Regions from separate parts of the Solibacillus sp. FSL K6-4121 genome, predicted to be linked through region 1. Evidence: predicted binding sites of a transcription regulator. Region 1 holds the regulator's gene; the other holds the start of a gene.
What was found. Region 1 encodes NrdR, which represses ribonucleotide reductase genes. Its sites were predicted from a motif close to AACACNATATATNGTGTT; they were not measured.
Positions count from the first base shown of each region.

Region 2: a site for NrdR is predicted at 2,041-2,058, ahead of MHH95_RS15885 (vitamin B12-dependent ribonucleotide reductase). Genes of this name have one in related genera too.

Region 1 is NZ_JBBOCS010000002.1:1,591,383-1,597,513, forward strand. Features, by position in the region: gene thrS (threonine--tRNA ligase) at 1-54, opposite strand, end outside; gene dnaI (primosomal protein DnaI) at 615-1,556, opposite strand; gene MHH95_RS17750 (replication initiation and membrane attachment family protein) at 1,559-2,923, opposite strand; gene nrdR (transcriptional regulator NrdR) at 2,943-3,410, opposite strand; gene MHH95_RS17760 (glyceraldehyde-3-phosphate dehydrogenase) at 3,686-4,705, opposite strand; gene coaE (dephospho-CoA kinase) at 4,889-5,485, opposite strand; gene mutM (bifunctional DNA-formamidopyrimidine glycosylase/DNA-(apurinic or apyrimidinic site) lyase) at 5,498-6,131, opposite strand, start outside.
Region 2 is NZ_JBBOCS010000002.1:1,237,328-1,243,458, reverse strand. Features, by position in the region: gene gcvPB (aminomethyl-transferring glycine dehydrogenase subunit GcvPB) at 1-420, shown strand, start outside; gene MHH95_RS15895 (rhodanese-like domain-containing protein) at 550-933, opposite strand; gene MHH95_RS15890 (lipoate--protein ligase family protein) at 1,033-1,866, shown strand; gene MHH95_RS15885 (vitamin B12-dependent ribonucleotide reductase) at 2,118-4,688, shown strand; gene MHH95_RS15880 (YqjF family protein) at 4,801-5,565, opposite strand; gene trhO (oxygen-dependent tRNA uridine(34) hydroxylase TrhO) at 5,787-6,131, shown strand, end outside.

The DNA.
Region 1 (6,131 bases):
GGCAAATTCCTTTACTGCGCCATCCGGGAAAGTTAATTTGATCATTTCTGACATGTTATTGTCCTCCTTATAAGGTTTTCATTTAATAGAGAGTAGCAAAGTGTCGTCATCCCAATCCGTTGATTTCCGTTTCGGGCGGACGCTTTCCGCGGGCGTGGCCTGAGCCTGTAGTCTCAGGCGTCACGCTTTTCCCGCTGGAGTCGCCGCCCTACACTACAATCAACTAATCTATAGCTATAAATTAATTTGCTCCCAATATTTTTTATCAGTCAAAATATTTGCATATTAAGGCAAAATAAAAAGCACCGTCCCTATAAAAGGGACGATGCTGTACGCTCGTGGTGCCACCCTTCTTCCTTCTTCGTCAATACGAATTAGAAGCTCTCGGTCAGTTAACGTACTGAGAAACGTTGACGGATTGGCCCCGTCACTGCTCGAAGGTAGTAAAGTGAAACGCTTGTGCTAGGAAGCTTGCAGCCGTGGCTCCCCTCTCTAAAAGCTAGTTCGTTAAACTTGTTGTCCTTTTCAATGCATTTTTTGTTTAATTACGTACAAAGTATACGCTCGATTTATAACAATTGCAACTGGTAAAAAGTAAATTTTTCTGTTATTTTTTATTCTCGGCGATTGACTCCATCCATCGCAACCGGAATTGTCACAGCTTTAATTCGTTCCATAATACGAGCAGCCTTTACGACTTCGATATCACCACGTTGTGATTGCGCTAAATGATGCTCCAGCCCTTTATAATCAAAGTTCGATGTAATAAATGTTGGTAATTCTTCACTCATTCGATAATGTAAAATCGTCCCAAGTATTTCATCACGTGTCCATGCCGACATCGTCTCTGCACCGATATCATCCAACATTAATACAGGCGCCTTTTTGACATAGTCTATTTTTTCATTCAAAGTATTGTCGCTAATCGCATTTTTCATTTCTCGTAAAAACTCAGGAACAAATACGACAACTGTTCTTACCTTTAGTGTTGCAAGCTCATTTGCAATCGCTCCAAGTACAAAGGATTTTCCTACACCGAATTTACCGTACAAGTAAAATCCTTTTTTCGGTAATTCTCCCGTTCGCTTATAAGTCGCGACAAATTCAGCTGCTTGTTCTGCAATACTAAGTCGGGAATGATTGTCGATTGCCAAATCTTTTAATGTTGCCTTTAATACATCTTTTGGCATATGCATGCTCGAAATCATATTGGCTACATCACGTCGTTCATCTTCACGAAGCTTTTGCTCACAAGGAACATACGTAATATCAATGACATTATGCGTTATAAATAGTTTCGGAAGATAACCTTGCAATAAATTTGTACATTGTCCTGTATGTCCATTTCCGCAACATCCTGTTGACTGTGAAATAAATTCGTATAATTTAGGTAAACTAATTTCAACCATTTCTTTCGTCACTTGCTGTTCATGTTCACGTAAAAACTGCTGAACTTTCGGATGTTCGATCGTCTCTCTGCGCATCGCTTCAAAACGTTCTTTAAAAGAGGGCATTTTTTTCTTGATTTGATTTAATTGATTATTAATCGGTTCTATTGTTATTCACCTGCCCTATCAAGCTTTTGTAATATTTTTAGGCGCTCCTGCTCGAAATCCACTGTACTGTCTTTTTCTGGTTGCTGCTGCTCATTGCGCTTGTAAAACCAGTCAGGAACTTGTTCATCTCGTCCACTTTTACGATTGTACGAAGGCTTCTTTTGGGAAGTAGCCGGTTGTTTGACCACTGAACTTTCCTGTTTCCATTTCGTATATTTATCGCGTTCTTCACGAGCTAAATCCATCGCCTCTTTAGCCGTCTTCAATTGCTTACGATTCCAGTGATCTGCGATTTTTTCTACATAGCTTTTCGGTAATTTCATATCTGTCGATAACATGACATATTCGAGCAGTACATTAGCCACTCCTATAGGCATGCTATACTTTACAACTAAATCTTCTGCAAGTTGAATTGAGGAAGGAATTGGTTCTTTTCCATTATTGATGTCACGCAACACTTGAACAGGCGGTGTTGTTTCCAAATAATGCAGAAGTTCTTGTTCTTTCGTCAAGTTTTCCGCGTGTAAAGTATCATTACTTTTCCCCTCGAATACTTTTGTCATGACAGGGGCTTCTGTAGAAACGGTCAATTTATAATAATCTGCTGCACAACGTTTTAAACGATCTGTCGTTAGTTTATTTTGCTCGTCCAATGCTTGTATTACCACTTTTTGCATTTGCAATGGTGTGAGATGATACAAAAAGGCAAGCTTTGCAATTGTTTCCTTTGCTTTCACAGTTAATGCAGCACTCGGTATTAACTGCTCAGATAAGCCAGCCTGCAGTAGCTTAAAATCAAATTGCTCATAATAAAATGGATAATCAATTTGCTTCGGTGTCATTGTTTCCAACTCATCCTGAGGCAGATTTTGATTAATCGGACGGTACACATCCATAAATGTACGTGTAACCTCTTCATACTGTTCTTTATTTGGCTGAGTCAAAAAGCGCTGACGTAATTTTCGATAAGCTCCCTCGCCAATTTTACTAAATAAGAACATCGATAAAAGCGGATCTTTAAAAAAGCTCGGTGCATCGAGTGGTCTTACTAATTCATATATAAAATGACGTTCATTAGCAGTATCCTTTCGCCAAGTACGCATTAAACCAATCGCTTCCAATGCAATTCGCGCTTCAAAAATCTTTTTCAAAGGCATCGACAATACATGCATCAAATAATAATGATTATATTGCTGAGGTGTATGATTTTCAGCTTCCGCCCATAGCGTTAAAAATAAACTTATCGGCTCCGGTCCTGTTAGGGGCTGATAAAATAGCGTTAATAATTGACGTTCATTTGTAGATAATGCGTGAGGGAGCGTTATTTCAAAATGATCTGTTGGCTGTATTTCTTTAAAGTGAACCATTTTGTCCCCCTCCTAAAACTTATTTGTCACTTGACTGGCGTGTCATAATTTCTTTTAATTCCTCGATAAATACAGTAATATCCTTAAATTGTCGATAAACGGATGCAAATCGTACATATGCAACTTCATCAACTGTTGCAAGACGATCCATTACCATTTCACCCACTTCTTCCGAGCGTACTTCTGCATTGCCAAGTCGACGTAATTCCTTTTCAATTGATAATACTATCTCTTCCAATTGATCTAAAGCAACCGGTCGCTTCTCACATGCCCGTATTAGTCCTCGCAATACCTTTTCACGGCTGAATTCTTCACGCGAGCCACCCTTTTTCACAACAATTAAAGGTGTTTCTTCTATTTTTTCAAATGTCGTAAAACGGAAAGCACACGATTCACATTCACGACGTCTTCGAATTTCTTTATTATCATCAACAGGTCTTGAATCTACAACACGTGTACCGTTGTATTGACAAGCTGGACATCTCATATTTTATTTCTCCTAAATGTTAGTTTATCTATATTATAACAAAAACAACGCGCGTGAAATAGTTCTTCATGCGCGTCGAAATTTTCCAAAAGGAAAGTGATTCAATTATATAGTGCCCTATCGATTCACACAATAGAAAATGCCTTTTGTAAAAATAAATATTCTACAAAAGGCAATAGTTTAGTTATATCCCGGCACTATACATGCCGAAAGAATCACTTACCGAATTTCGAATCAAGACTTTTCAATCTTTTTACTCGTAAAAAGAAATTAAATTATGCATTAACCGCTACTAATTCTTTGGCAATTTTATTTGCTAAGTCTACTACACGTGCAGAGTAACCCCATTCGTTATCATACCAAGCAATTACTTTTACTTTACGGTCACCTAAAACAATTGTTGTTAATCCATCAACTGTAGAAGAATATGTTGTTGTATTGTAGTCTGAAGATACTAATGGCTCCATTGAGAAGTTTAAAATACCGTTCATTTTGCCTTCAGCAGCTGCTTTAAATGCAGCATTTACTTCTTCTACTGTTACATCTTTTTCTAAATCTACAACTAAGTCCACCAATGATACGTTTGGTGTAGGTACACGTAAGGCCATACCGTGAATTTTACCATCCAATTCTGGCAACACTAAGCGTAAAGCTTTAGCTGCACCAGTTGAAGTTGGAATAATTGACGATGCACAGTTACGAGCACGACGTAAATCTTTATGTGGGTTATCAATGTTATTTTGATCATTTGTATAAGCATGTACAGTTGTCATTAAGCCATTTACAATACCAAATTCATCATTTAATACTTTTGCTACTGGAGCTAGGCAGTTTGTAGTACAAGAAGCATTTGAAATGACATCGTGTTTTGATAAATCTAATTTATCATCGTTTACACCTAACACTACTGTAATATCTTCATTTTTACCTGGAGCTGTTAAAATAACTTTTTTCGCGCCAGCTTCTATATGCTTTGCAGCGTTTTCACGGTCATTGAATTTACCAGTAGCTTCAATAACAATATCTACACCCATTTCAGCCCATGGTAATTTTAAAGGATCGCGTTCACTAACTAGCTCAACACGTTTACCGTTTACGATTAATGCACCTTCAACCGCTTCAACAGTACCTGGGAATACACCATGATTTGTGTCATACTTAATTAAATGTGCTAACGTTTCAGATGGGTAACTTGCATTTACTGCTACGATATTAACATCACCGCGCATCATCGCTTGTCGGAATACCATACGACCAATGCGGCCAAAACCATTAATTGCAATAGAAACTGTCATATTATTTAAATCCTCCTAAAAGTACGATTCATTCGTTTTATTTATTCGTTGATTAGTATAACACATATTCTAAAAAGGTGAACATATTTAACGCACATAAAAAAAGTTGTTATTTTCAGATAATACATACCCTAAAAATAAATGCCTTAACCCACTTCAAACAAAAACGGGCAAGGCATTATTTTATTTCAAAACATTCCATTCAAATAAAACATTTTGCAATTGAAGGGCAGTATCTTCCAAAGAGCCATTATTATAAATAACTACATCAGCTAGCGCTTCTTTATCTTTAACAGGAATTTGCGTAGCAATACGTGCTTTTGCTTCTTCTTCGGTCAAGCCATTTCGTTCCATTAAGCGTTCTAGTTGAACATCCTCCGTTACAGAAACTACGATAATCTTTTCAACAAAATGCTCGAGCTTGCTTTCGAATAATAATGGAATATCCATAAATACGTTTTTTTCACCGTAGGAAATAAACTCATCACGCTGGCGAATCATTTCTTCACGAATAGCTGGGTGAATGATGGCATTTAGTTGTTGACGCTTCGTTTCATCATGAAAAATAAGATTCCCTACTTTTGCGCGGTTCATTGTACCATCTTCAGAAATGACATCCTGTCCAAATACTTCTGCGATTTTCAAAAGCGTTGGACTTCCTGGCTCTACGACTTGTCGTGCAACTTGATCGGCATCAACAATTGGTAAGTTATATGACTGAATCATTTTTGCGACTGTACTTTTTCCACTTGCAATACTTCCTGTTAAACCTATAATCACAGTAATTCCCCTTTACTTTTGACATTGAGGGCAATATGTTGACGTCCTTCCCCCGATAACGATGGACTCTGTATTTGCTTCACATATTACACATTGTTTTTTTCCGTACATTTTTAAGCGATGCTGCATCGTACCTGCCCCACCGTTAATACTCCGATAGTCAGATATTGTAGAGCCGCCTGAGTCGATGCTTTCCTGAAGTACATCACAAATCACTTGAAAGAGCTCCATTTTTTTCTCTCTATTTAAGTCACTTGTCACACGGCCAGGATGAATGAATAATTTAAATAAAGCTTCAGTTGCATATATATTCCCGCAGCCTGAGATAACTTGACCGTCCATAATGACTTCTTTAATTGCCTTTTTCGCAAATTTCGGCTTTTCACTTTGCGTTAGGAAAAAATCACATGCGCTTTCATCAAAAGGCTCCGGTGCCATTTTCAGTAAAGGGGGATGATCTGCGAGTTCTTTTATAAAGCGTAATTCACCAAAACGGCGAATATCTGCATAGACAAGTAATTCTCCACTTGCTAAAGTGAATACTGCATGAATATGCTTCCGAAATTTTTCTTCCGCAATCTCCAGCACATCATTAACAACAAACCATGCACCACTCATCCCTAAATGATTTACTAAAATAAAACGT
Region 2 (6,131 bases), 350 kb from region 1:
GAATATGCTGTACTAAACGCAAACTACATGATGCGCCGTTTAGAAGAGCATTTTGATTTACCTTATAACCGTCATTGTAAGCATGAGTTCGTTTTATCGGGGCGTCGCCAGAAGAAATTAGGCGTACGAACACTGGATATTGCAAAACGCCTGCTTGACTTCGGATATCATCCACCAACAGTGTACTTCCCATTAAATGTTGAAGAGGGAATTATGATTGAACCGACTGAAACAGAATCGAAGGAAACTTTAGATGCATTCTGTGATGCAATGATTCAAATCGCACAAGAAACAATAGATAATCCTGCGTTAGTTCAGGAAGCCCCTCATACGACAGTTGTTAACCGTCTAGACGAGACACGTGCTGCAAGAACGCCAGTATTACGTTATAAAAAACAAGAACAAGTAACAGTGTCTTAATATTACCAAAAGGGTCAGAGATATTCTGACCCTTTTTCTAATGGAGAAGTTAGACTTCTTACAATTCACTTTATATATAGTAGAAACTCAAAATTAAAAGCCCTCTAATGAATTAGAGAGCCTTTAAGATTAGTTTTTTGATTTTACTTTACCTGTCCAAGTTTTAAAGCCACCTTGCAATTGATAAAGCTGGCTATAACCCTTTTTCTTTAAAGATAGCGCTGCTCGTGCACTACGGCCGGAATTTTGGCAGTAAAGGTATACAGGCAGGTCAGGACGTATTTCTTTATGACGTGTGTTGAATTGCGTCATAGGAATGTTTCGAGCGCCTAAAATATGGCCTGCTTCGAATTCTTTCGGTTCGCGTAAATCGATTAATTGTGCTTTACGATAACCTTCAATAAATTGTTCTTGCGTTAAATTTGTTACCGCTTTTTTCAATCGCATTGAATTGATTACTACGTAAGCAACGATTACGACTAAAATTGCTAGAATCGTGTATAAAATTGTCACAGCGATATTGCCCCTTTCTTTCTGTACTTTCTATTATAAGAGATGAACTAGAGTTAGTCGAGCCAGTTTGCTAAAATGTATTATTGGAGGCGAGAAATTATGAAAAAACAATGGTATTTTATTAATTCCGGTCCATGTAACCCGGCATTTAATATGGCATTAGATGAAGCTTTGCTGGATTGGCACAGTGAAGGAGAAATCCCCCCTGTCATTCGATTTTATGAATGGAATCCTGCAACTTTATCGATCGGTTACTTTCAGCAAGTACATAAAGATATTAATCTACAAGCAGTCCAAAAGCAAAATTTAGGTTTTATTCGCCGTCCTACAGGTGGACGTGCTGTTTTACATGATCAGGAGCTAACATATTCCGTGATTGTATCAGAAAGTTATCCAAATATGCCAGAGACGGTAACAGAAGCATATCGTGTTATTAGCGAAGGGATATTGCAGGGGTTCCGTCAGCTAGGGTTAAACGCCTATTTCAGTGTACCTGAAACGAAGGAGCAACTTGATGATCTGAAAAAGCCGAAAAGTGCAGTTTGCTTTGATGCGCCAAGCTGGTATGAGCTTGTTGTAGAAGGAAAAAAAGTGGCAGGCAGTGCGCAAACACGTCAAAAAGGCGTCATATTACAGCATGGTGCAATATTATTGGATTTAAATGAAGAATTGTTATTATCGGTATTTAATTTCGATTCTGCTGAGGCAAAAGAAAGAATGAGAAAAAAATTACCTGAAAAGGCCGTAGCGATGAATCAGTTTGTCGATGTCCCATTTACTATTGAGCAATGTGTAAATGCATTTTCAAAAGGATTTGAAGATGCGCTAAATATTGAATTGATTCTTTATGAATTAAACGAAAAACAACAGCAATATGTGGATCAATTAATGCAAAAAAAATATTTAACCGATGAGTGGAATTTCAAAAAATAGATTACGAACATTTGTTTTTATTTTTACGAAAAAAATTTTGATACTCGAAACGTTGATATACAGGGATTTAACATAAACTAAAAAAAATCAACCCTTGATTGAAATAAATATTTGGTGTAATCTTTTTTAAGGAATTATATATAACTCAACATATGGGATAGTCCTAATGAATCAAACACAAGATATGGTGTTTGATTCTCGTTTTTGTTGGGAATGTTAACATTATTAAATAGCGTTCAAAGGGGGCTTGCATGGTGGTAAGTGTTTTAGAACAATCCATCCCATTCAATCAGTTAAATCAGGATATTAAGCAATTTCCTCAAGTTCATCCGATTACACCAGATATGCATATTACGCATAAAGGTGTGTCGCGTCTTGTCATGATTGACCGGTATTCTTTTAAGGATACAGAAAAGAAAACATTAAAAGCAGGAGATTTTGTTGTACTGACAGTAAAGCAGGATCCAAAATTCCCGGCACGTGGACTAGGTATTATCAAATCAATTGATCTCGATAAGAAGAGTGCACTTATTGAAATTGAAGAGGATTATCGCCACGTACTAGAGGGAGAAGAGCAGACAACAGGAATAATTGAGCGCTCTTTAGATATTATTGAAAAGCCTTTGGAAATTTTCTATGAGCAGATTGCAAAGCGAAATGCAACAGGCTTAGCATCTGTAGAAAAAACTGAAGAAAAGCGAAAAGAATGGTTCGAAAAGTTTTACGAACAGCTTGTATCAATGAACTTCATTCCAGCAGGCCGTGTAATTTATGGAGCAGGTTCGGAAACTGAAGTAACATTCTTCAACTGTTATGTTATGCCATTTGTGGCAGACTCTCGTGAAGGAATCAGTGACCACCGTAAGCAAGTAATGGAAATTATGAGCCGTGGTGGCGGTGTTGGTACAAACGGTTCAACGCTCCGTCCACGTAACACATTAGCGCGCGGTGTAAACGGTAAATCAAGTGGTTCTGTGAGCTGGCTTGATGATATTGCCAAGCTGACACATCTTGTTGAGCAAGGTGGTTCTCGCCGTGGTGCTCAAATGATTATGTTGGCAGACTGGCATCCAGATATCGTAGAGTTTATCATTTCAAAAATGCAAAACCCTCGTATTCTACGTTATTTAATCGAGAATACCGATGATGAATCGATTATTCGTCTAGCAAAAGAAAAATTAAAATTCAAGCCTTTATCACAGCAGGAAGATGCGATGTATCAAGGTATTGTGAACTATAAAAATATTGAAGGTTTTGGTGGATTTAATGAAGCGATTATCCGTGACGCTGAAACGAAGCTACGTGATGGCGGAACGTATTCAGTCCATAATGCAGACTTCTTAACGGGCGCGAATATTTCGGTAACATTAACTAAAGAATTTATGGAAGCAGTAGAAAATGACGGAGAATTTCCACTGCGCTTCCCGGATGTAGCAAACTACACGCCAGAGCAAATGAAAGATTACAATGAAAAATGGCATGAAGTTGGCGATGTTCGCGAATGGGAAAAGCTTGGGTACCCAGTGCGCACATACCGTACAATTAAAGCAAAAGAACTTTGGAATTTGATTAATATTTGTGCAACATATGCTGCAGAACCAGGGATTTTCTTCATTGATAACGCAAACGACATGACGAACGCTAAAGCATACGGTCAGCAAGTTGTTGCGACAAACCCTTGTGGTGAGCAACCATTAGCACCATATTCTGTTTGTAACTTAGCTGCAGTAAACTTAGCGAAGTTTGCAAATAAGGAATCAAAAACAGTTGATTTTGAGGCGTTACGTGAAACAGTAAAAGTTGGCGTACGTATGCAGGATAACGTAATTGATGCAACACCTTACTTCCTTGACGAAAATAAAAAGCAAGCACTTGGTGAACGTCGTGTAGGTCTTGGTGTTATGGGGCTTGCGGATTTACTAATCTATTGCGAAAAAGAATATGGTTCTGAAGAAGGCAATGCACTTGTTGATCAAATCTTCAAAACAATTGCGGTTGCAGCTTATGAGCAGTCAATTGAATTAGCAACAGAGCGCGGAAGCTTCCCGTTCCTAGAAGGACAAACAGAAGCAGAAACAGCGCGTTTACGTGAAGCATTTATTAACACAGGCTTCATGAAAAAAATGCCACAGCATATTCGCGAAAATATTGTGGCAAACGGTATTCGTAACTCGCATTTATTGACGGTTGCACCAACTGGATCGACTGGTACAATGGTCGGAGTTGCAACAGGGCTTGAACCTTACTTCAGCTTTACTTACTACCGTTCAGGTCGTTTAGGGAAGTTTATTGAAGTAAAAGCCGAAATCGTAAAAGAATATTTAGATGCGAACCCAGGTGTGGATGAAAATAACTTACCAAACTGGTTCAAATCTTCAATGGAGCTTTCTGCTGAAGCTCATGCAGATGTTCAATGTATTATTCAAAACTGGATTGATTCATCGATTTCCAAAACAGTAAATGCACCAAAAGGCTATGGAGTAGAGCAAGTACAACAAGTGTACGAGCGTCTATACCGCGGCGGTGCAAAAGGTGGTACGGTGTATGTTGACGGTTCCCGTGATACACAAGTATTAACTTTAAAAGCTGAAGAGGCAAATTCAGATGAGCAATTAGAGTTTGAAGAGTTCAAACAAATGGAAGACCAAGTAAAACGTCAAGTTGTGTTAGTGGATACGATTAAACCATTAACAGATACTGACGTAACAATCGGGTCGGAAGTAGGTAATACATGTCCTGTTTGCCGTCAAGGTACGGTAGAGGAAATGGGCGGTTGCAACACATGTACAAACTGTGGCGCACAGCTGAAATGCGGACTGTAAATTTTTCCAAGTGAATTTGAAATAAATTAAAATCATCCCTCCCCTAAGAGTTTATTAGGGGAGGGATGATTTTTTTGTTGGCAATAACATATAGCCTTAGATTCATCTGTCACTAAATCCTTAACCGATTCGTAGCATGGTGTACTAATGGCCAGGCACGCACGTCAATTTTTTTTGCGAAGTGGACGATAGGAACCGAATCCTCCACCACAATGCCTTGCTTTGACAGTATCGTATTTATCGTAATCTTGGCTTCAGCTTTTTGTATAATCCATGGTCTATGCAAAATATCACAGCGGACAGGGGTCTTTGACGAATTTAAAGTATAGAAGCAGTAACGCTCCGACATCCATTCATCAAAAGAACCCTTTGCTGCTAAATAGGGATCTGAAATTGGTCTATAGCTACAAGCAAATTCAATTTCCAAGTCATGGCGTCTTTTACTTTCAAATTCTATGGATGAGCCACGATTGATAATTTTCATCTTAGAATACCAATACGGTAAATGGAAAAATGTTCGGGCTCCTTTGACAGCCGGCCAATTGTCAGCATCCAAACTAAAAAAGTATACGCCGGGTTTCCCATCCATCGTCACATATGTACGTACATTAAGTTCCGGAAAGCGATCAGTTCCGGGAATTGGCGGCAGCCCCCTCATTCTAACTCCTGACATAAGAAAAGGAACAACTCCTATCCAATAAGTTCCTTTATATGAATCCAGTTCCAGCTCTTTCGGTACTATCTTTCTTAACATTTCATATTTAATCGGGTAATGGGCAAACAAAAGATCACTCCATGTCTGCTTCATACCCCAAGGTAAATTTGGTAGTGCCCATGGACGATGACTGTCATCCCACTTATTTTTTTCCGTTATCATCTGTTCTTTCACCGCATTTCGCTTCCTTTGCACTAAATTATTTATATATAAAATATATCACTATTTATATATTCTCTGTAAAAAGGGTGGGAAAAGGGAAAATTGTCCTAAAATATCAGTCTAAATACTGATAGGAAATGATTGTGCAATACCTTATCATTGTAAGGTAGTTTTAAACTATCAGGTATATCCTGCAAATATATGAATGATAGGTGGAAAACATGAATTATCAAGTATTATTATATTATCATTATACAACAATTGAAGATCCGGCAGTATTCTCAGCGGAGCATTTAGCTTTCTGTAAAGAAATCGGTTTAAAGGGACGTATTTTAGTCGCTAATGAAGGCATTAACGGGACAGTTTCTGGAACAATTGAGCAAACAGAAGCCTACATGGAAAAGATGAAGTCAGATCCTTTATTTGAAGGTATCGTATTTAAAATTGATGCGGTAGAAAGCCATGCATTCAAAAAAATGCATGTCCGTCCTCGACCAGAGCTTGTTAACTTAGGCTTAGAGGAAGATGTTAATCCACATGAATTGACAGGCCGTTATTTATCCCCT